2 linked regions of the Pseudoduganella dura genome follow. The protein of the gene in region 2 interacts with the protein of the main gene of each other region in a pairwise test. Links are inferred from orthologs where the notes say so. Each region holds a gene or a part of one and is shown on either strand. Other genes may lie near its edges.

Region 1 (15,782 bases), 4.2 Mb from region 2 along the record:
CAAAGGCGTGCTGGTGTCGTTGAACGACCAGATTCATTCGGCGCGCGATGTTACCAAGACCAATACGTCGACACCCGACAGTTTCAAGACGCCGGAACTCGGTCTCATCGGTTATATCCAGGGCGGCAAGGCATTCTTTTATCGTGCCTCCACCCGCAAGCACACATTCGACACCGAGTTCGATATTGCCAATCTCAATACCTTGCCCCAGGTCGATATCGTCTACGGCTATGCCAACATGAATACCGTGGCACTCGATGCATTCGTTGCCGCCGGCGCCAAAGGCATTATCCATGCGGGCGTTGGCGATGGCAGCCTGGCTGCCCGCGTAAAACCGGCATTGATTGCGGCGCGCAAGAAAGGCGCGATCATCGTGCGTGCCAGCCGTGTCGGCCAGGGAATCCTGGCCCGCAATGGCGAAGCAAACGACGATGAACTCGATTTTGTCGCGGCTGATACGCTAAGCCCGCAAAAGGCACGCATCCTGCTCATGCTGGCACTGACGAAAACCACCAATACCGCTGAAATCCAGCGGATGTTTTATACGTATTGAAGCCCGGTCCGGCCGGAACGGCACGGGCGGATAATATCCGGGCGTGCCGGATGCCCGACGTCGGGCAATCGCCCGGTGGAACATCATGGCGCCGAAAACGGGTACTACCGCGTTTTCGGCCGTCACTCGGCCGTGTAGCCCCCCTTTTCATGCCAGAAACTGGCATCATCGAGCCACTTTCAGGTTTGATCCAGGGATTCGCGGGCTGTGGCGACGACTGCGCGGCCCAGGCGTTCCAGCGCAGGCGATTGCACCTGCCAGGTGTGCCAGTACAGCGGTACATCGATATGTTTCCCTGGAGCCAGATCGATCAATTCGCCGTTCTCCACGAAATGACGGCATTGCTGGGTCGGCAGCATTCCATAGCCGAGACCGATCCTGATGGCCTGCATGAACGGATCGCTCGCCGGCACATAATGCACGGGATAACCGCCAGGCATCAAACCCAATTCCATCCGTAGAAAATCGGCCTGCAAGGCATCCTTGCGGGAAAATACGACGACCGGCGCATGCCGGGCAGCTTCGCGATCGAATCCGCCGGCAAACCAGCGCGCCGAAAACTGCGGTGCAGCAACCATCCGGTATCGCATCGAGCCGAGCGGTTGCACACTGCAACCGCGCATGGCTTTCGATTCGCTGGATACACCGGCTACGGCCAGGCCTTTCTCCAATAATGCATAGGTGTAATTCTGTTCGTCGAGCACGATATCGAGCATGATATTTTCTTCGAGCAAAAAATTGGCAATGCCGGGTAATAACCATGTGGCCAGCGTATCGTTATTGACCGCGATAGGAATCACCAGGGACGCCCCGCCCTCGTCTCGCAATTGGCCAAGAAACTCCTCTTCGAGCAAACGGCTGCGGCGCAGATGCACGAGCAGGCGCTGGCCCGCCGCGTTGGTACGGCAAGGCCGGCTGCGGATCAGCAACGGCGATCCGAGTTCCGTTTCCAGTGCCGCGATGCGCTGTGAGATGGCCGACGGCGTCACGTTCAATTGCGCCGCCGCCAGTTCGAAGCTGCCGGTCTCGGCGGCTGCAAGAAATGCCTGGCAATGCCGAGTATCCATGCCTTCCTTTAGCAAATTTAATGAAACATGAATTATATTAACTTGGCTTTATTTCCGGGGTGCTTCCAGTAACAATCACGTCTTCAAAAGGAGACGGCGATGACGGTTCAGGTATTTATCAGTGGGCTGGGGCTTGGTGCCAGCCTGATCATGGCGATCGGTGCCCAGAATGCGCATGTACTGCGCATGGGCGTGCGCCGCAGCCACGTGGCCTTGACGGTGGCGGCCTGTATCGTGATCGACATGGCATTGATCGCCGCGGGCGTCGCCGGCGCCGGGGCGCTGATCGAAGGGTCCACGGTGCTGATGGCACTGGCGCGCTGGGGCGGTGCGGCATTCCTGCTGTGGTATGGCTTGCGCAGCTGGCGGGGTGCGATGACGGCAAGCCGGCTAGACATCGGCGGTGACGCAACGGCGCAGGCGGTGCCAGGCGCCATGGCGGCACTGGCCAGCGTGCTGGCGATGTCGTTGCTGAATCCGCACGTCTACCTGGATACCGTGGTGCTGCTGGGTTCGATCGGCGGGCGCTACCCGGCGGCGGAGCGCACGGCATTTTCGGCCGGTGCGATGACCGCGTCGGTGCTGTGGTTCAGCATGCTGGGCTTCGGCGCGGCCCGCTTTGCCGGCGTGCTGGCGCGCCCGGCCGCATGGAAGTGCATCGAAGCGCTGACGGGCGCCGTGATGCTGGCGCTGGCCGCCGGGCTCATCGTCGATGGCGTGGCGGCACTGTAGATGCTCAGGCTTGCCGGTGGCCGCACTCGACACAGAACTTGGTACCGGGTTGCAGCATCGTCGAGCACGCGGTGCAAGGCACCTGCTGCGCCATCTTGTAGCCGCACTCCGGGCAGAACTTGGCACCATGCGTTTCGGCCCGGCATTGCGGGCAGACCAGCTGCATGTCCTGCCGCACGTCGTGGCGCGTGCCCCGGCTTTCCCCTTCGGTTCCGGCCCGGTCCGCGGCGCTGCGGACCTCGCCCTGCGCCCGGGCCTTGGTGATCGCCACCTGCACATTCGGCGCACAATTGAAGCACAGCCCGTTTGCCATGTCGAAGCATGGCGCGCACACGTAATCGTGGCAGTTACCGCAGCGATTGAAGTGCGCCTTGGCGTCGGCGATCGCTTCGGTGAAGGCTTCGTCACGCGCGCTGTGCCAGCCGGCCTGGGCCATGCCGCTGACCACCGTGCTGGCGTTGCCCAGCAAGCCGCCGAAAATGCTGGCGCCCTTCTGGATCCAGCCCGAGGCCTGGCCGCTGCGATAGGGTTTGTAGTGCGTGCGCCAGCGGTCGCTGCAGCGCTCGCAATAGAATTCGAACTGGAAACCGGCATCCACGCCGGTCGACTGGCTCAAGTCCTGGTAATTGCTGGAAAAGCGAATCTCCGGCATGACACCTCCAAATCAGAAGCGTGCAATTATAACGACGACAACTATTTGCGGGTGAAAATTGTGGCCGGGAGGCGACAGGAAGCCGGCGCGCCAGGTCGGCAAGCCTGCCGGCGAACACGCTGAAAGGCAGGTCATGCCGGTGCGTCGGGGACGGGAGCAATGGAGAACCGGTGCACGGTGACCGGCCGGCGAGACTGGCCTGCCCAGCTGGGTTCGAACCAGCGACCTACGGCTTAGAAGGCCGTTGCTCTATCCAGCTGAGCTATGGGCAGAATGAAAAGGTTCCGTACAAAGAAAAGCGGGCCGGTGCCCGCTGTCGGAGCAAAATGATAACCGCTGGCCCCCCCAGCGTCAACGCACCCTTTCAAAAGGCTTGTCGCCGACCGCAGCGGGCGCATCGGGCTACCCGGGAAAGGATTGCAGGTGCTCGCGCGCGGGCACGCATGGCCCGCTGCGCGGCGGTACCCGTCAGGCCGCGTTGGCCTGCGGCACCTCGACCAGGTCGGCAATGCGGCGGGCGCACTTTTGTGCCTGGTTCGCATCGCGGGCCTCGACCATCACGCGGATCAGGGGCTCGGTGCCCGATGCACGGATCAGCACGCGGCCGCTGTCGCCCAGCTCGCGTTCGACGGCTTCCTTCTCGGCCACCATCGCGGGGTTCTTTTGCCAGTCGAAGCCGGCCGGCACGCGCACATTGATCAGCGTCTGCGGGAACAGCTCCAGCTGGCCGGCGCTCTGCGCCAGCGTCTGGCCACTGCGCTTCAACGCCGACAGCACCTGCAGTGCCGAGACGATGCCGTCGCCGGTGGTGTGCTTGTCCAGTGCCAGCAGGTGGCCGCTGCCCTCGCCGCCCAGGATCCAGCCATTTTCCTTCATCACTTCGAGCACGTAACGGTCGCCGACCTTGGCGCGCGCGAAGCCGATGCCTTTTTCCTTGAACGCGACTTCGAGGGCCATGTTCGTCATCAGCGTGCCGACGGCGCCTTTCACTTCGCCGGTTGCCAGGCGGTCCATGACCATCACGTACAGCAGTTCGTCGCCGTTGTAGAGGCGGCCGTTCGCATCGCACATGATCAGGCGGTCGGCATCGCCATCGAGGGCGATGCCCAGGTCGGCGTCGTGTGCCAGCACGGCGGCGGCCATCGCCTTCGGCGCGGTGGCGCCATGGCCTTCGTTGATGTTGAAACCATCCGGCTTGTTGCCGATCGAAACCACTTCGGCGCCCAGTTCATGGAACACGTGCGGCGCGATGTTGTAGGCGGCGCCATGGGCGCTGTCCACCACGATCTTCAGGCCACGCAGATCGAGCTCGTTCGGGAACGTGCTCTTGCAGAACTCGATGTAGCGGCCCTGCGCATCCTCCAGGCGCTTCGCGCGGCCCAGCTTTTCGGACGATACGCAAGCCATCGGCTGGTCGATCTGCGCCTCGATGGCGAGCTCCACGGAATCGGGCAGCTTCGTGCCCTGCTCCGAAAAGAACTTGATGCCGTTATCCTGGAACGGATTGTGCGAAGCCGAGATCACCACGCCTGCCTGCAGCCGCAGCGCGCGCGTGAGGTACGCGATGGCGGGCGTGGGCATCGGGCCCGCCAGCATCACATCCACGCCAGCCGCCGCGAAGCCGGCTTCCAGCGCCGCCTCGAGCATGTAGCCGGAAATGCGGGTGTCCTTGCCGATCAGGACGGTTGGCCGGGCTGCGCCGGCCGTTGTCGTGCGCACCAGCACTTTGCCGGCGGCATAGCCCAGGCGCATCACGAAATCAGGAGTGATCGGAGATTCGCCCACCAGGCCACGGATGCCATCGGTTCCAAAATATCGTCGTGCCATATTGTTCTCTTCAGTTAGGTTCATTGAGCCGCGTGCCATACCTTCAGGGCGTCGACCGTCTCGGCGACGTCGTGCACGCGTACGATGCGGGCACCATGGGCCACGGCTGCCAGCGCGCCGCCAATGCTGCCTGCCAGCCGTCCCTCGACGGGTTTGCCGGTCACCGCGCCGATCATCGACTTGCGCGACAGTCCCGCCAGCAGCGGAACGCCGAGCTCGGCAACCAATCGCCTGCCGGCTTTCAGCAAAGCATAATTATGCTCGACGGTCTTGCCAAAACCAAACCCGGGATCGATCCATAACCGATCCCGGTCAATGCCGGCCGCCGTCAACGCATCGATCCGTTCGCGCAGGAAGGCAATGACTTCCAGCACGACATCGTCGTAGACTGGTTTATCCTGCATTGTTATAGGTTTGTCAAGCATATGCATGATGCACAACGCACAATCGCTGTCGCGCACGGCCTCGATCGCGCCCGGCGCGCGGAATGCGTTGATGTCGTTGATCATGTCCACGCCGGCCAGCACGGCCTCTTTCATCAGCACCGGTTTATAGGTATCGAGCGAGACCGGGGTACCGCAGTCGCGCAACGCGTACAGCACCGGCAGCACGCGGCGCAATTCTTCCTCCGCCGGCACCACGGGCGCCCCGGGGCGCGTGGATTCACCGCCCACGTCGAGGATGTCGGCGCCGTCACGGATCATCTGCTCGGCATGGGACAGCGCGAAGTCGAGCGCGGCAAACTTGCCGCCGTCGGAAAAGGAATCGGGCGTGACGTTCAAGATGCCCATCGCCAGGGCACGGCTGGCCGGCAGTTGATAACGCCCAAAGGGGATTTGACTCATAGGATGGAAGGAACTTGAAAAATGAAAAGGGCGAGGATCGCTCCTCACCCTTTTGCTGACAGCAACGGCAGCCCTGGCGGGTTACTTCACCTGCGGCATCAGGCCGGCGCGGTCGCGCTTGGCGAGGCCGTCGGGCCGTCGCCGCTCGGCTGCTTGCGGATCGTGACGCCGGCTTTCGGCGGACGCGGTTCCTGGCCAGCCATGATGTCGTTGATCTGGTCGGCGTCGATCGTTTCCCAGTCCAGCAGTGCCTTGGTCATCATTTCGACCTTGTCGCGGTTCTCGTCCAGCAGCTTGCGCGCCAGGGCGTACTGCGTGTCGAGGATGCTGCGGATCTCGGCATCGACCTTCTGCTGCGTGGCTTCCGAGATGGTCTTGTTGGTGCCGCCCATGAAGCCTTCGTTCGCCTCATCCTCGTACACCATCACGCCCAGCGAGTCGGACATGCCGAATTTCGTGACCATCGACCGGGCCAGCTTGGTGGCGCGCTGGAAGTCGTTGGAAGCGCCGGTGGACATCTGGCCCACGAACAGTTCCTCGGCGATACGGCCGCCGAACAGGATCGAGATTTCTTCCAGCATCTTGTCCTTGTAGCCGGAGATGCGGTCGTGCTCGGGCAGCTGCCACGTCAGGCCCAGGGCCCAGCCGCGCGGCATGATCGTGACCTTGTGCACCGGGTCGGCCTTCGGCAGCAGCTTGGCGACGACGGCGTGGCCGGACTCGTGGTACGCCGTATTGCGGCGTTCCTCTTCGCGGATCACCATCGACTTGCGTTCCGGGCCCATGAAGATCTTGTCTTTCGCATCCTCGAAGTCGGCCATGTCCACCAGGCGCTTGCCGCGGCGGGCGGCGAACAGTGCCGCTTCGTTGACCAGGTTGGCCAGGTCGGCGCCGGAGAAGCCCGGGGTGCCGCGCGCCAGAATATCAGCCTTCACGTCGGTGCTGATCGGCACCTTGCGCATGTGCACGTTCAGGATCTGCTCGCGGCCGCGGATATCCGGCAGGCCCACGGAAACCTGGCGGTCGAAACGGCCCGGGCGCAGCAGCGCCTTGTCGAGCACGTCGGCACGGTTGGTTGCCGCGATCACGATGACGCCCGAGGACGCCTCGAAGCCGTCCATTTCCACCAGCAGCTGGTTCAGCGTCTGTTCGCGTTCGTCGTTACCGCCGCCCATGCCGGCGCCACGGTGACGGCCGACGGCGTCGATCTCGTCGATGAAGATGATGCACGGCGAGTGTTTCTTGGCATTTTCGAACATGTCGCGCACGCGGGAGGCACCCACGCCGACGAACATTTCAACGAAGTCCGAACCGGAAATCGAGAAGAACGGCACTTTCGCTTCGCCGGCGATGGCACGGGCCAGCAGTGTTTTACCGGTGCCCGGCGGGCCCACCATCAGCACGCCGCGGGGAATGCGGCCGCCCAGTTTCTGGAACTTGGTCGGATCGCGCAGGAAGTCGACGATTTCGGTGACTTCTTCCTTGGCTTCGTCGCAGCCGGCCACGTCGGAGAACGTGACGGTATTGTTGGTTTCATCCAGCATGCGGGCCTTCGACTTGCCGAACGAGAACGCCCCGCCCTTGCCGCCGCCCTGCATTTGCCGCATGAAGAAAATCCACACACCGATCAGCAGCAGCATCGGGAACCACGACACGAATACCTGCTGCAGGAACGACGGTTCTTCCGGCGGACGCACGTCGAAGCGCACGCCGTTGTCGCGCAGGTCGCCGATCAGGCCGCGGTCCAGGTACGTGGACGTGGTGCGGACACGTGTATCGTCCGTTTTCGTCGCGGTGATGGTGTTGCCCTCGATGACGAGGTCCTTGACGCGCTTCGCCTTGATCTCGTCCAGCAGGTCGGAGTACGCGATGGTCTTGCTGCCGCCGGAGACGCTGTGGTTGTCGAACTGCTTGAACAGCATGAACAACAGCAGGGCTACGACAACCCAGATGGCGGATTTGGAAAACATGTTATTCACGAAAACTCCTTGGATGCTCGCGCACCTGTTACCTGTAGCAGAAATTCGATTTTACCCGCATTAGGCCGAAGCGTGCTACAAAGCGGCCTAAAGGTGCGCGAATGCGGCCGCGCACGTGCCCGGCCAGCCAGAATCGGCGCACATGGCGGCGCAAAATGCGCCACATGCGGTCGATGTGCGGCTTCGGTCGTGAAATACAAGGCCGGTTTGCGATTTTCACCTGTTTTTTAACCGCTTTGCAACGACTGGGCGTTGCAATTTCATCGCGCCGGTACGGATATGCATCAAACAGCGGCGCCGGCCAGGCTGCGCCGCGGCCGGCGCCGCTTCAGCGTTCGGCGGGATTTTTCAGGCCACGCCCCAGCAGGAAGATCTCCGACGATTTATCGCGGCTTGCCTTGGGTTTTTTCTGGGCCACGGTCTTGAATTCATGCCGGAATTTCTCGACGATTTGCGAAAAACCCATGTCCTTGAAACACTTGACCAGCAGCGAACCGCCCGGCTTCAAATGGAGCTGGGAAAATTCGATGGCCAGGTCGATCAGGTCTTCCATCCTTGCCGCATCCGCGCTGGCAATGCCGGACAGGTTCGGCGCCATGTCGGACAGCACCAGGTCGACCTTGCGCCCCTGCAGCAGTTCGGCCAGCTGGTCGACACTCTCCTGTTCGCGAAAATCGCCCTGGATGAAATGCATGTCGGCGATCGGCTCCATCGGCAGGATATCGAGCCCGATGATCGTGCCGTTGATCCCGCCGCCATCCTTGCCGGCCAGCTTGCGCCGCACGTATTGCCCCCAGCTGCCGGGCGTGCAGCCCAGGTCGACGATCACCTGGCCCGAGCGGATCAGCTTCTCGTCCTCGTCGATCTCCTTGAGCTTGTACGCCGCGCGCGCGCGGTAGCCATCCTTCTGAGCAGCCTTCACGTAGGGGTCGTTTATATGGTCGTGCAACCAGTTTTTGTTTAATTTGTTCTTTGCCATTCGCGTAGAATACTGCTTTTAAGAGAACCACCAAAAAATCATTATGTTGAATCTGACCCCCGATGAGCGCCGCGCCCTGCGCGCCGAAGCCCATCCGCTCAAGCCCATCGTCCTCGTTGGCGAGGCCGGCCTGACCGAAGCCGTGATGAAGGAAATCGAACTGGGACTGGATTCCCACGGCCTGATCAAGGTCCGCGTGTTCGGCGACGACCGCGAGGCCCGCATCGAAATGTACGAAACCATCTGCGCGCAACTCGACGCGGCCCCCGTTCAGCACATCGGCAAGCTGCTGGTACTGTACCGGCCGAAGAAGGAAGCCGAAAAAACCCGTACCGGCAAGACCGGCAAAGGCATGCGCATGGTCACCATCGTCAAGCCCAGCGCCAGCGGCACCAAGAAGCCCTCCGTCAGCAAGGTCATGCTGAAAGGCAACGAACGGGTTACCGAAGGCGGCACCATCAAGCGTGCCAAGAAGCGTCAATCCAGCACCAAGAAGGCGATCCTGAGCTGAGCGTCACGCGGTTGTCGGACTTGCGAAAACCCGGGATGCCGGGTTTTTTTATTGCTTTGTTTTGCTTTGTTTTTTTGCTTCGTTTTTGCTTCGTCTATTGCTTCAGCACCAGCCAGCCCGCCAGGAAGCTCTGCACCAGGTAGATCACGCTGGACACGCCGTGCAGCATGCCGAAGCGCGACCTGGCGGCCGATTCCATGACGCCGCCCGGCCCGGCCGCGGCGCGCAGCTCGGCCATCATCGGCTGCAGCCCGTAGTGGCTGACGACGGTGCACAGCGCCATCGCGGCCACCAGCGCCAGCATCGTGCGGCGGCGCTGCGGTGTCCAGTCGGGCGTGGCGAACTTCAGCAGCACCAGCAGCGCCAGTGCGCAACCGAGCGACAGCATGGCCTCGGCATGGAACATCGCCCCGGCGATCGTGCCGGCCAGTGCGCGGTCGGACAGCGTCGCGAACAGCGTGGGGGCGACAAGGTAGCCGACAGTCCACAGGCTGCCGGCCCACAATACCGTCACGAGCAGGCGCGCCCTCTCCAGCAGCCGGGCCTTCGCCGGCATCAGACGTAGTTCACTTCGAGGATTTCGTATTCGCGCGGGCCGCTCGGGGCCTGCACTTCGACCACGTCGCCGGCCGACTTGCCGATCAGCGCCCGGGCGATCGGCGAGGTGACGGAAACCTTGTTGACCTTGATGTCGGCTTCGTCGGTGCCGACGATCTGGTAGCTGACCTTCTGGCCCGATTCCAGGTCTTCCAGGTCGACGGTGGCGCCGAACACCACACGGCCTTCGGCATCCAGCGTGGACGGGTCGATGACCTGGGCGCTCGACAGCTTGCCTTCCAGCTCGGCGATACGGCCTTCGACGAAGGCCTGGCGCTCTTTCGCGGCATCGTATTCGGCGTTCTCGGACAGGTCGCCATGCGAACGCGCCTCGGCGATCGCGTCGATGACGATACGGCGTTCCTTGGTCTTCAACTGGTGCAGTTCTTCCTTCAGGAGCTCGGCGCCGTACTTGGTGAGTGGAACAGAATTCATGTGTCGTCTCTTGGATGATTGAAAAAGCACAGAGCCCGCGCCATGCTTCGGCGCGGGCTCTGTCGTTTGGTCCATACAATACCATGCAGTACCATGCCACGGGTCTTCAGAGACCCGCGGTGAGCACTTAGTTTAAGGTTTTATGCAGGCCTTGTAAATCGTACACCTGCAACTCGTCCAGGTGACGGATGCCGGCCACCGCGGCCTCGGCGCCCGCGATCGTGGTGTACGTGGTCACGCGCGACTGCAGGGCCGACGTGCGGATCGCACGCGAATCGACGATGGCGCTGCGCTTTTCCTCGACCGTGTTGATGACCAGCGCGATCTCGTGGTTCTTGATCATGTCGACCACGTGCGGACGGCCTTCGACGACCTTGTTGCCCTGCGTGACAGGGATGCCCGCCGCCGCGATCACGGCCGCCGTGCCCTTGGTGGCCACCAGCGTGAAGCCCGCCTCGACCAGGTCGCGCGCCACTTTCACGGCGCGCGGCTTGTCGGAAGCCTTCACCGACAGGAACACCTTGCCCGACTTCGGCAGCTTGATGCCGGCACCCAGCTGGGATTTCACGAATGCTTCCGCGAACGTCTGGCCCACGCCCATTACTTCGCCGGTCGACTTCATTTCCGGGCCCAGGATCGTATCGACACCGGGGAACTTCGCGAACGGGAACACGGCTTCCTTCACGCTGTAATACGGCGGCACGACTTCCTTGGTGATGCCCTGCGACGCCAGCGTCTGGCCCACCATGCAGCGCGCGGCGATCTTCGCCAGCTGCAGGCCGGTGGCTTTCGACACGAACGGCACCGTGCGCGAGGCGCGCGGGTTCACTTCCAGCACGAACACCACGTCCTGCTCGACACCGTCGATTTCCTGCTTCTGGATCGCGAACTGCACGTTCATCAGGCCGACGACATTCAGGCCCTTGGCCATCAGCGCGGTCTGGCGCTTCAGCTCGTCGATCGTTTCCTGCGCCAGCGAATACGGCGGCAGGGAACAGGCCGAGTCGCCCGAGTGCACGCCGGCCTGCTCGATGTGTTCCATCACGCCGCCGATGAACGTGGTCTCGCCATCGGAAATGCAGTCCACGTCGCACTCGATCGCATCGTTCAGGAAGCGGTCCAGCAGCACCGGCGAATCATGCGACACCTTCACGGCTTCGCGCATGTAGCGCTCCAGGTCGCGCTGCTCGTGCACGATTTCCATCGCCCGGCCGCCCAGCACGTACGAAGGACGCACCACCAGCGGATAGCCGATCTCCTGCGCTAGGCGCAATGCTTCTTCCTCGGTGCGCGCGGTGCGGTTCGGCGGCTGGCGCAGTTCCAGGTCCTGCAGCAGTTTCTGGAAACGCTCGCGGTCTTCCGCCGCGTCGATCATGTCCGGCGAAGTGCCGACGATCGGCACGCCGTTCTTTTCCAGGTCCAGCGCCAGCTTCAGCGGGGTCTGGCCGCCATATTGCACGATCACGCCGACCGGCTTTTCCAGGGCGACGATTTCCAGCACGTCTTCCAGCGTCAGCGATTCGAAGTACAGGCGGTCCGACGTGTCGTAGTCGGTCGACACGGTTTCGGGATTGCAGTTGACCATGATGGTCTCGTAGCCGTCCTCGCGCATCGCCAGCGCGGCATGCACGCAGCAATAGTCGAACTCGATGCCCTGGCCGATCCGGTTCGGGCCGCCGCCCAGCACCATGATCTTCTTCTTGTCCGTCGGGTTCGATTCGCACTCCTCGTCGTACGTGGAATACATGTACGCGGTGTTGGTGGCGAATTCGGCGGCGCAGGTGTCCACGCGCTTGTACACAGGGCGGATGCCCAGTTCGTGGCGCTTCGCGCGCACGATCGTATCGGTGGTCTGCAGCAGGTAGGCCAGGCGGCGGTCCGAGAAGCCCTTCTGCTTCAGGCGGAACAGCGTGTTCCGGTCCAGGTTCTCCAGCTTTTCCTTGTCCAGCCAGAGTTCGATGTCGACGATCTCCTTGATCTGCACGAGGAACCACGGATCGATCTTGGTCAGGTTGTGCACTTCTTCCAGCGTGAAGCCCTGCGCGAACGCATCGCCCACGTACCAGATGCGCTCCGGACCCGGCTCGCCCAGTTCCTCTTCGATCTTCTCGCGGTCGGTCGTCATCTGGTTCAGGCCATCGACGCCCACTTCCAGGCCGCGCAGCGCCTTCTGGAACGATTCCTGGAACGTGCGGCCCATCGCCATCACTTCACCCACCGATTTCATCTGCGTGGTCAGGTGGTCGTCGGCGGTCGGGAATTTCTCGAACGCGAAACGGGGGATCTTCGTCACGACGTAGTCGATCGACGGCTCGAACGACGCCGGCGTGGCGCCGCCCGTGATCTCGTTGCGCAGCTCATCCAGGGTAAAACCGACAGCCAGCTTGGCCGCCACTTTCGCGATCGGGAAGCCGGTGGCCTTCGAGGCCAGCGCGGAAGAACGGGAAACGCGCGGATTCATCTCGATGACGATCATGCGACCGTCTTTCGGGTTGATTGAGAACTGCACGTTCGAGCCGCCCGTATCCACGCCGATCTCGCGCAGCACCGCCAGGCTGGCGTTGCGCATGATCTGGTATTCCTTGTCCGTCAGGGTCTGCGCCGGTGCCACGGTGATCGAGTCGCCGGTGTGCACGCCCATCGGGTCCAGGTTCTCGATCGAGCAGATGATGATGCAGTTGTCCGCCTTGTCGCGCACCACTTCCATCTCGTACTCTTTCCAGCCCAGCAGCGATTCCTCGATCAGCAGCTCGCTGGTCGGCGAGGCTTCCAGGCCGCGCTTGCAGATCTGCTCGAACTCTTCCTCGTTGTAGGCGATGCCGCCGCCGCTGCCGCCCATCGTGAACGATGGCCGGATGATGGTCGGGAAGCCCACTTCACGCTGCACGGTCCAGGCCTCGTCCATCGAATGCGCCACGCCGGAGCGTGCCGAACCGAGGCCGATCTTCGTCATCGCATCCTTGAACTTGGAACGGTCCTCGGCCTTGTCGATCGCTTCCGGCGTGGCGCCGATCAGCTCGACGTTGTACTTGGCCAGGATGCCGTTGTTGTGCAGGTCCAGCGCGCAGTTCAGCGCCGTCTGGCCGCCCATCGTCGGCAGGATGGCGTCCGGGCGCTCCTTCGCCAGGATGCGCTCGACGACCTGCCAGGTGATCGGCTCGATGTACGTGACGTCCGCCATTTCGGGGTCGGTCATGATCGTGGCCGGGTTGCTGTTGACGAGGATGACCTTGTAGCCCTCTTCGCGCAGCGCCTTGCACGCTTGCGCGCCGGAATAGTCGAATTCGCAGGCCTGGCCGATCACGATCGGGCCGGAGCCGATAATCAGGATGCTTTTGATGTCTGAACGTTTTGGCATTTTTATTTCTTCTCCGCTGCTTCCATCATCGAGATGAAGCGGTCAAACAGATACGATACGTCGGTGGGGCCTGGCGATGCTTCGGGGTGGCCCTGGAAGCAGAACGCGGGGGTGTCGGTGCGGGCGAAGCCCTGCAGCGAACCGTCGAACAGCGACACGTGGGTGACGCGGCAATTATCGGGCAAGGTCGCGGCGTCCACGGCGAAACCGTGGTTCTGCGACGTGATCAGCACCTGCTTCGAATCCAGGTCCTGCACCGGGTGGTTGGCGCCGTGGTGGCCGAACTTCATCTTCAGGGTCTTCGCGCCGGAGGCCAGCGCCATGATCTGGTGACCCAGGCAGATGCCGAACGTGGGGATCTTCTTCTCCATCAGTTCGCGCGTGGCCTTGATGGCGTAGTCGCACGGTTCCGGGTCGCCCGGGCCGTTGGCCAGGAAGATGCCGTCCGGGTTCAGGGCCAGCGCGTCGGCGGCTGTCGACTGGGCCGGCAGCACCGTGACCTTGCAGCCGCGCGACGCCAGCATGCGCAGGATGTTGCGCTTCACGCCGTAGTCGAACGCCACCACGTGGAAGCGCGGGTTCTCGACCTTGCCGTAGCCTTCGCCCAGCTGCCACTCGGTCTCGCTGAATTCATAGGCGGCCTGGGTGGTCACCACCTTGGCCAGGTCCATGCCGGCCAGGCCCGGGAACGAGCGGGCCAGCTCGACGGCTTGCGCCACCGATGGTTCGTTGCCCTGCGTGCCGGTCAGGATCGCACCGCCCTGCGCGCCTTTTTCGCGCAAGAGGCGCGTCAGCTTGCGGGTGTCGATGCCGGCGATGGCCACCACGTTCTCGGCCTTCAGGTAGTCGGCCAGCGACTGCGTGGAACGGAAATTCGAGGCCAGCAGCGGCAGGTCGCGGATGATCAGGCCGGCAGCGTGGACCTTGGCTGCCTCGACGTCTTCGACATTGATGCCGTAGTTGCCGATATGCGGGTACGTCAGCGTGACGATCTGGCGCGAATAGCTGGGGTCGGTCAGGATTTCCTGATAGCCGGTGATGGACGTGTTGAAGACGACTTCACCAGTGGTGTGACCGGCGGCGCCGATCGAATAACCTTTGAAGACGGTACCGTCGGCAAGAGCCAGGATGGCTGGAACGGCGGGGCCTGAGAAAAACGGCGGCAAGGGCAACTCCTGTAAAGTTACCGTAGCCGCGCCACGTCAGCGATCCGCATAAAAAATAAGCCGGGCGGAGCCTGGCTGCGGATCAATTGATGAGGGATGATGTGGTAGGCGCTACGGTAGATAAGTATTGGCTAAACCTTCGAATTATAGCTTAAAGGCGCCCGTTCGGCAATGCCGCCCGGGCCTGTGGCCACCTATTCTGCCTTCACGCGTTGCGGAACAGCGCACCGGTTGGTGCCTACTCTGCGCCCACTCAGTGCCCGCTTGCGCACCCGCCCGCTCAGCCGCGGCGCCGGCGCACTCCCGCGCCGACCAGGGCGAGACCGGCCAGCAGCATCGCATACGTGGCCGGCTCGGGCACTTGCGACACGGTCATGATCAGGCGGACATCGCGCATTTGCAGCTCTGCCGTGCTGGTGCCGTAATGAGGGGTGCCCCAGTCATTGACATCGAGGAGCGTCCTCCTGGCGTTCACAGCCGCATCCATCATGAGAGCGATGTCGAAATCCGTTACATAAGACTGGGGAGCAACGTAACGGGTTGTCACCGTACCGTCGACATAGAAGACGCTGCCTCCTGGCAACGCTGTTGTTGTCGATCCTCGTGTCATCGCCCATCCGACGTTTGCCTGACTGTATGCGTAATCGGTCGCCTCGCACGAGGAGGTGCAGGGCGTGGGCAGCTCGGCTGCGATTTTTCCCGTGTAGGAAACCTCGAGGGACAGGTTATGAATGAAATAGCCGGGGGTAACCTCTAAGTTGAAGCGACTCCGGTTATAGCTCCAGCGGGCGTCGGTTCCTCCGGCGCCGTCGGATTCAACCGCGAGGGCAGCCGTTTCGGCACCATGCAGGCCGATAGTGTACTGATTACCCCCATTTGTACTGATCAGCTCCATGTCGAAATCGGGATTTTCCGAACTCGACAGGCTGAGCGAAAACCCCGCATCGTTGATGGAGGTCGCGCCATGGGCGAACGGCGCCATCGCCATGGAAAATGTACTGCCGAGTAACAGCGTGGCCAGCGTTGCCTTCATTGTGTTCCCCTGTTGGTTATTAAGGATGATGGAGCAGGTCCGAAACTT
Region 2 (5,985 bases):
GCCAGTTCGGCCAGCGCCTTGGTGATGCCCGGCAGGTCCGGCAGCGCATGCCTGGCATTGGCCAGCACGTCCACGTCGCCATACAGGTTCGGCAAGGCCAGCAGCGCATCGCGCGTGGCGGAGGCATACTGTGCGGTCAGCTCGCGCAGGCCCGGCACATCCTTCGCGCGCAGCAGCTGCACGATCGCGTCGTGGTCGCGCGCGGCAAGCAGATCCAGGTCGAGGATCGCGCGCAGCACGCCCACGTGGGCCAGGTCCAGCCGCACCTCGGTGAAACCGGCCATTTCCAGCGACGCCAGCGCCAGTTCCTGGATCTCGGCATCCGCTTCCAGGCCGGCGTGGCCGTAGATCTCGGCGCCGATCTGCAGGGGTTCGCGGGTGGCGTGCAGCCCCGAAGGACGGGTGTGCAGCACCGGGCCCGCATAGCACAGGCGGGTGACGGAGGCCCGGTTCAGCAGGTGGGCATCGATGCGGGCCACCTGGGTCGTCATGTCGGCACGCAGGCCCAGCATGCGGCCGGTGATCTGGTCGACGAGCTTGAAGGTGCGCAGGTCGGTATCCTGACCGGCACCGGTCATCAGCGACTCCACGTACTCCAGCAGCGGCGGCATCACGAGTTCGTAACCGTAACGCCGGAAGTTATCCAGCATCAGGCGGCGCAACTCCTCGATCTTGCGCGCCTCGGACGGCAAAACGTCCGCGATATGTTCGGGCAAAAGCCAATTCGGCATGGGAAAACCGGTTTGTTGAAAAACGTTCAATCGGCACGGCGCGCCGATAGGCGGCGGAAGCCGAACCGCATATTTTACGCGAAAGTGTGGCCAAACAGGAAAAAAACTGCCTTCGGGTATGAAGCCGAAGGCAGTTTTACGGGGCGTGGGCGGTGTGCCCGAAGCCCGTGGCGCAAGCCGGCCGGGCTTGCCAGACCGGTTATTTCCCGGCCGAGCCGCTACCCTTGAAGTACTTGAAGAACTCCGAATTCGGATCCACCAGCATCACGTCCGCCTTGGTCTTGAACGAAGTGCGATAGGCTTCCAGGCTGCGGTAGAACTTGTAGAACTCGGGATTCCGGCCGAATGCCTCGGCATAGATGGCGCTGGCTTTCGCATCGCCCTCGCCGCGGATCTTCTCGGCTTCGCGGTAGGCTTCCGACAGGATCACGGAGCGCTGCTTGTCGGCATCCGCACGGATCTTTTCGGAGTCGGCGGAACCGGTCGAACGCAGTTCATTGGCCACGCGCAGGCGCTCGGCCTTCATCCGCTCGTAGACGGAATTGTTGATCTGTTCGACGTAGTCGACGCGCTTCAGCCGCACGTCCAGGATCTGGACGCCGATCTGCTGCGCCTCGTTGACCACTTTCGAGCGGATCGCTTCCATCACCTTGCCGCGCTGGCCGGAAATCACTTCGCGCACGGTGCGTTTGGTGATCTCTTCGTTCAGCGCCGCCTTGACGATCTGCGCCATGCGGTCGCGCGCCCGGCCCTCGTCGCCGCCGAAGCTGACGAAGTACAGCCGCGGCTCCACGATGCGCCATTTGACGAACGAATCGACCAGGATGTTCATCTTCTCGGCCGTGATGAAGCGGTCCGCCTCCGGCGAGTCGAGCGTGAGGATGCGCTTGTCGAGCCACATCACGTTCTGGAACGGCGGCGGCAGCTTGAAGTGCAGGCCCGGCTCGCGGATCACCTGCTTGACTTCACCCAGCGCGAAGACGATCGCGAACTTGCGCTGGTCCACCACGAACACGGTGGACGACAGCAGCATCAGCGCGATGAACGCGGTGACAACGAAAGTAACGATACGGTTCATTAACGGCCCTCCCGGCTACGGGACGATTCACGTGCGCGGTTCTGTTCGCCGCTGTACGTCTGGTCGGGTGGCGGCAGCAGCACGGCGGCCGGTGGCGGCGCGGTCACGTTGGCGCGTTGCGCCTCGGTGGCGGCGACCTGGGCGATCAGCTTGTCCAGCGGCAGGTACAGCAGGTTGCTGCCGGCCTTCGAATCGACCATCACCTTGCTGGTATTGCTGAAGATCTGCTGCATCGTATCGAGGTACATGCGGTCGCGCGTCACGCCCGGCGCTTTCTGGTACTCGACCAGCACGGACTTGAAGCGGTCGGCATTACCGCTCGCGTTCTCGACCACCATCGAACGATAGGCTTCGGCTTCCTGCAGCAGGCGGAATGCCGCGCCGCGCGCGATCGGTACCACCTGGTTCGCGTAGGCCTGGCCTTCGTTCTTCAGGCGCTCACGGTCCTGGCCGGCCTTGACGGCATCGTCGAACGCGGTCTGCACCTGCTCCGGCGGCTGCACGCCCTGCATCGTCACGTTGGTGACCAGCGCGCCGGACGCATAGCGGTCCAGGATCTGCTGCATCAGCTGCTGCGTGTCGTAGGCCACCTTCTCGCGGCCTTCATAGAGCACGAAGTCCATCTTGCTGCGGCCCACGATCTCGCGGATCGCCGTTTCGGCGACCTGGCGCACGGTGTCCTCCGCATCCCGGTTGTTGTACAGCCAGGCGACGGGGTCCTTCAACCGGTATTGCACGGCGAACTGGATATCGATGATGTTCTCGTCGTCGGTCAGCATCAGCGATTCGGTGGCCTGCTTGTTGCGGGTGTTGCCGCGGTAACCCACTTCCACGGTCCGTACCTGCGACACGTTGACGGTTTCGTTTGACTGGAACGGATACGGCCAGCGCCAGTTGAAGCCGGCCGGGGTATCGTGGCTGTAGCGGCCGAAGGTCGTGACGATGCCCTTCTGGCCTTCCTGCACGATGAATGCGCCACTGGCCAGCCAGACCAGCACGGCAATGGCCGCGACCGCGCCGACGGTCACGCCGGCGCCGCGCAATTCGCTGCCGCCGCCGCCGGTGCCGCCGCCACCGCTGTTGTTGTTGCGGTTCTTGTTGCCGAACAGGCCGTTCAGGCGCTGGTTGAAGTCGCGCCACAGCTGATCGAGGTCAGGAGGACCGTCGCCGGGCTTCTTGCCTTCCTGGGCCTGCCTGTTGTTGTCCTTGTCCTGCCCCCAGCGGGGGTCGTTCAGGGACAACTTCAGGCCTAATCTTTTCGCTAGTGAGGAAAGAGGCATGTTTTAAACGTCGGTGAATGTGGAAATGGCATCGGCCGGCGTGTCGTCCTTCGGACGCGCACTTGCCTCGCGGTGCTGCTGGGCTGCCTCGGTGAGCGACGCACGCAGCAGATCGAGGCCGTCACCCGTCCGGGCGCTGATGAACACGCGTGAAATCTTATCATGTTCATCACGTTCCACCGCCGGCTCCAGGCCGGCCGCGTCGATCTTGTTCCACACGAGGATCTGCGGAATATGGTCGGCGCCGATCTCGCGCAGCACGGCATTGACTTCTTCGATCTGCTCCATGCGCACAGGGCTCGCTCCATCGACGACATGCAGCAGCAGGTCGGCATGGATGGTTTCCTCCAGCGTGGCGCGGAATGCCGCCACCAGCTGGTGGGGCAGCTCGCGCACGAAGCCGACCGTGTCGGAAATCACGACATTGCCGGCCTCCTCACCCATGAACACGCGGCGCGACGTGGTGTCGAGCGTGGCGAACAGCTGGTCGGCCACGTAGACGCCGGCCTTGGTCAGCGCGTTGAACAGCGTGGACTTGCCGGCATTGGTGTAACCGACGAGCGATATGGAGAAAGCGTTGTTGCGGCCGCGCGAACGACGCTGCGTCTCGTGCTGCTTGCGCAGCTTGGCCAGCCGCGCACGGAGCATGCGCACCCGCTCGCCGATCAGCCGGCGGTCGGTTTCCAGCTGGGTTTCACCAGGACCGCGCAGGCCGATACCGCCCTTCTGGCGTTCGAGGTGAGTCCAGCCGCGGATCAGCCGCGTGGAAAGATGCTGCAACTGGGCCAGCTCGACCTGCAGCTTGCCCTCGTGGCTCTGGGCACGCTGGGCGAAGATGTCGAGGATCAGGCTGGTACGGTCGAGCACCCGCACGTTCAGGCGCTTTTCCAGGTTGCGCTGCTGGGCAGGCGACAGCGCGTGATTGAAGATGACGATCTCCAGCTGGTGATCCTGCACGGCATGGCCGATTTCATCGGCCTTGCCGCTGCCGACGAAGTAGGCAGCATCGGGGCTGGAACGCTTGCCGGTGATGGTCGTGATGGGCTCCGCTCCTGCGGAACGCGCGAGCAGCATCAATTCATCGACACTGGCGGCGAAGTCGCCCTGGCCGAAATCCACCCCGACTAAAGCTGCGCGCATGGGATGGCCAGGAAACGTTGAAGCGGAAGACGAAGCTGTGGCGTTGTCGCTAGGATCAACGCGTTACTCCGCCTCGGAATCGATGTTGAGGTTGACGGCGCGGGCCGGTACCACAGTCGAAATGGCATGCTTGTACACCATCTGCGTAACGGTATTGCGCAGCAGGACGACGTACTGGTCGAACGACTCGATGTGACCTTGCAACTTGATACCGTTGACGAGGTAGATCGAGACGGGAACGTGCTCCTTGCGCAGCGCGTTCAGGAATGGGTCTTGTAACAATTGCCCTTTATTGCTCATAACTACTCCAGTTTATGTTGTTGTGTTGGAATTGGAGGCGAAACGCTTGATTTCAAGTGCCGGCTGCTCCTTATTGCAGAGGTAAAGACGCCCTCTGCCAAACGGAAATGCTTCTCAGCTACTGTAACCTGTTTTTGTGAATTATGCAGGGGTGTGCAAATGAAAACGAGGAAAAAAGATAACGTGAAAATGTGAAGCCGGTCCGCGTGCGGACCGGTGTTTCGGCAGATCTCGCGTGGCATGCGCCCACTGGTGCCAGGCACGTTTTCCGGATGATTCGACCGGAAAAATTGTCTGGCACCGGCTTTCGATTGCCGGCGACCCGATCGCGGCAGGCTGCCGACGGCAGGTCAGCCCTTGTCGCGCTTGTCGAACGGGTTTTTACCGGTGCGCAATTCGATGCGCAGCGGCGTCCCCACGAGCTGGAACGTGTCCCGGAAATGCTTTTCCAGGTAGCGCTTGTACGGCTCGCTGATCGCATCGAGGGAGTTGCCGTGGATGACGATGATCGGCGGGTTCATGCCGCCCTGGTGGGCATAGCGCATCTTCGGCCGCAGGCCGCCCTTGCGCTTCGGTTCCTGCTTCTCGACCGCTTCCAGCAGTGCACGCGTAAGCTTCGGCGTCGACAGGTCGGCCATGGCGGCTCCGTAGGCGGCGTCCACGGATTTCATCAGCGGGCCGATGCCGGTGCCCTTCAGTGCCGAGATGAAGTGGGTCTTGGCGAAGCCGAGGAAGTCCAGCTTGCGGTCCATGTCGTTCTTGACCTGGTCGCGCTGGTGCGTCTGCAGGCCGTCCCACTTGTTCACCGCCAGCACCAGGGCGCGGCCGCTTTCGAGAATGAACCCGGCGATGTGCGCATCCTGCTCGGAGATATCCTGCTGGGCATCGAGCATCAGGACCACCACGTTCGCTTCCGAGATCGACTGCAGCGTCTTGACGACCGAGAATTTCTCGATCGCCTCGAACACCTTGCCGCGGCGGCGGATGCCGGCGGTATCGATCAGCGTGTAGTGCTTGCCGTCGCGTTCGAACGGGATCTCGATCGAATCGCGGGTGGTGCCGGGCATGTCGAACGCGATCACGCGCTCCTCGCCCAGCAGCGTGTTGATCAGCGTGGACTTGCCCACGTTCGGCCGGCCGACCAGCGCCAGCTTGATGCCGCGTTCGGACGGCAGCAGCTCATCGGCGTCGTCCGGGCGCGAGGCGAACGCCTTGTCCAGCGTTTCCTGCACCAGGTCGTTCACGCCGTCGCCGTGGGCGCCGGAGATGGCATACGGATCGCCCAGGCCCAGCTCGTAGAAATCCGATACGGCCGAGGTGTACTTCATGCCTTCGGCCTTGTTCACCACCAGCAGCACCGGGCGGCCGCTGCGGCGCAGGAAGTCCGTGATGGTCTTGTCGTGCGGCGTCATGCCCTGGCGGCCGTCGACGAGGAAGATCACCACGTCCGCTTCGG

Evidence for each region.
Region 1: the proteins of hflK (region 2) and ftsH interact in binary tests that used the Escherichia coli proteins (3 or more experiments, as listed by UniProt). The link is inferred for Pseudoduganella dura from one-to-one orthologs.

What each region holds. Positions count from the first base shown.
Region 1 is NZ_WNWM01000002.1:767,198-782,979, forward strand. Bases 5,216-8,147 are described here. They hold ftsH (ATP-dependent zinc metalloprotease FtsH), read right to left. Parts: upstream 7,656-8,147; coding sequence 5,775-7,655; downstream 5,216-5,774. Other genes in these bases: folP (dihydropteroate synthase), read right to left, coding at 5,216-5,676; GJV26_RS03580 (RlmE family RNA methyltransferase), read right to left, coding at 7,984-8,147. Also shown: GJV26_RS03540 (type II asparaginase), read left to right, coding at 1-553; GJV26_RS03545 (LysR family transcriptional regulator ArgP), read right to left, coding at 733-1,620; GJV26_RS03550 (LysE/ArgO family amino acid transporter), read left to right, coding at 1,720-2,352; GJV26_RS03555 (zinc ribbon domain-containing protein), read right to left, coding at 2,357-3,004; glmM (phosphoglucosamine mutase), read right to left, coding at 3,473-4,831; more of folP, read right to left, coding at 4,852-5,215; more of GJV26_RS03580, read right to left, coding at 8,148-8,634; ribosome assembly RNA-binding protein YhbY, read left to right, coding at 8,678-9,145; GJV26_RS03590 (DUF4149 domain-containing protein), read right to left, coding at 9,240-9,701; transcription elongation factor GreA, read right to left, coding at 9,701-10,177; carB (carbamoyl-phosphate synthase large subunit), read right to left, coding at 10,305-13,535; carA (glutamine-hydrolyzing carbamoyl-phosphate synthase small subunit), read right to left, coding at 13,538-14,701; GJV26_RS03610 (PEPxxWA-CTERM sorting domain-containing protein), read right to left, coding at 14,982-15,734. UniProt on the Escherichia coli protein: Acts as a processive, ATP-dependent zinc metallopeptidase for both cytoplasmic and membrane proteins. Plays a role in the quality control of integral membrane proteins.
Region 2 is NZ_WNWM01000002.1:4,920,215-4,926,199, reverse strand. What follows is about bases 950-3,768. They hold hflK (FtsH protease activity modulator HflK), read right to left. Parts: upstream 3,090-3,768; coding sequence 1,809-3,089; downstream 950-1,808. Other genes in these bases: hflX (GTPase HflX), read right to left, coding at 3,093-3,768; hflC (protease modulator HflC), read right to left, coding at 950-1,809. In the rest of the region: GJV26_RS21545 (ATP phosphoribosyltransferase regulatory subunit), read right to left, coding at 1-731; more of hflC, read right to left, coding at 931-949; more of hflX, read right to left, coding at 3,769-4,229; RNA chaperone Hfq, read right to left, coding at 4,293-4,529; ribosome biogenesis GTPase Der, read right to left, coding at 4,880-5,985.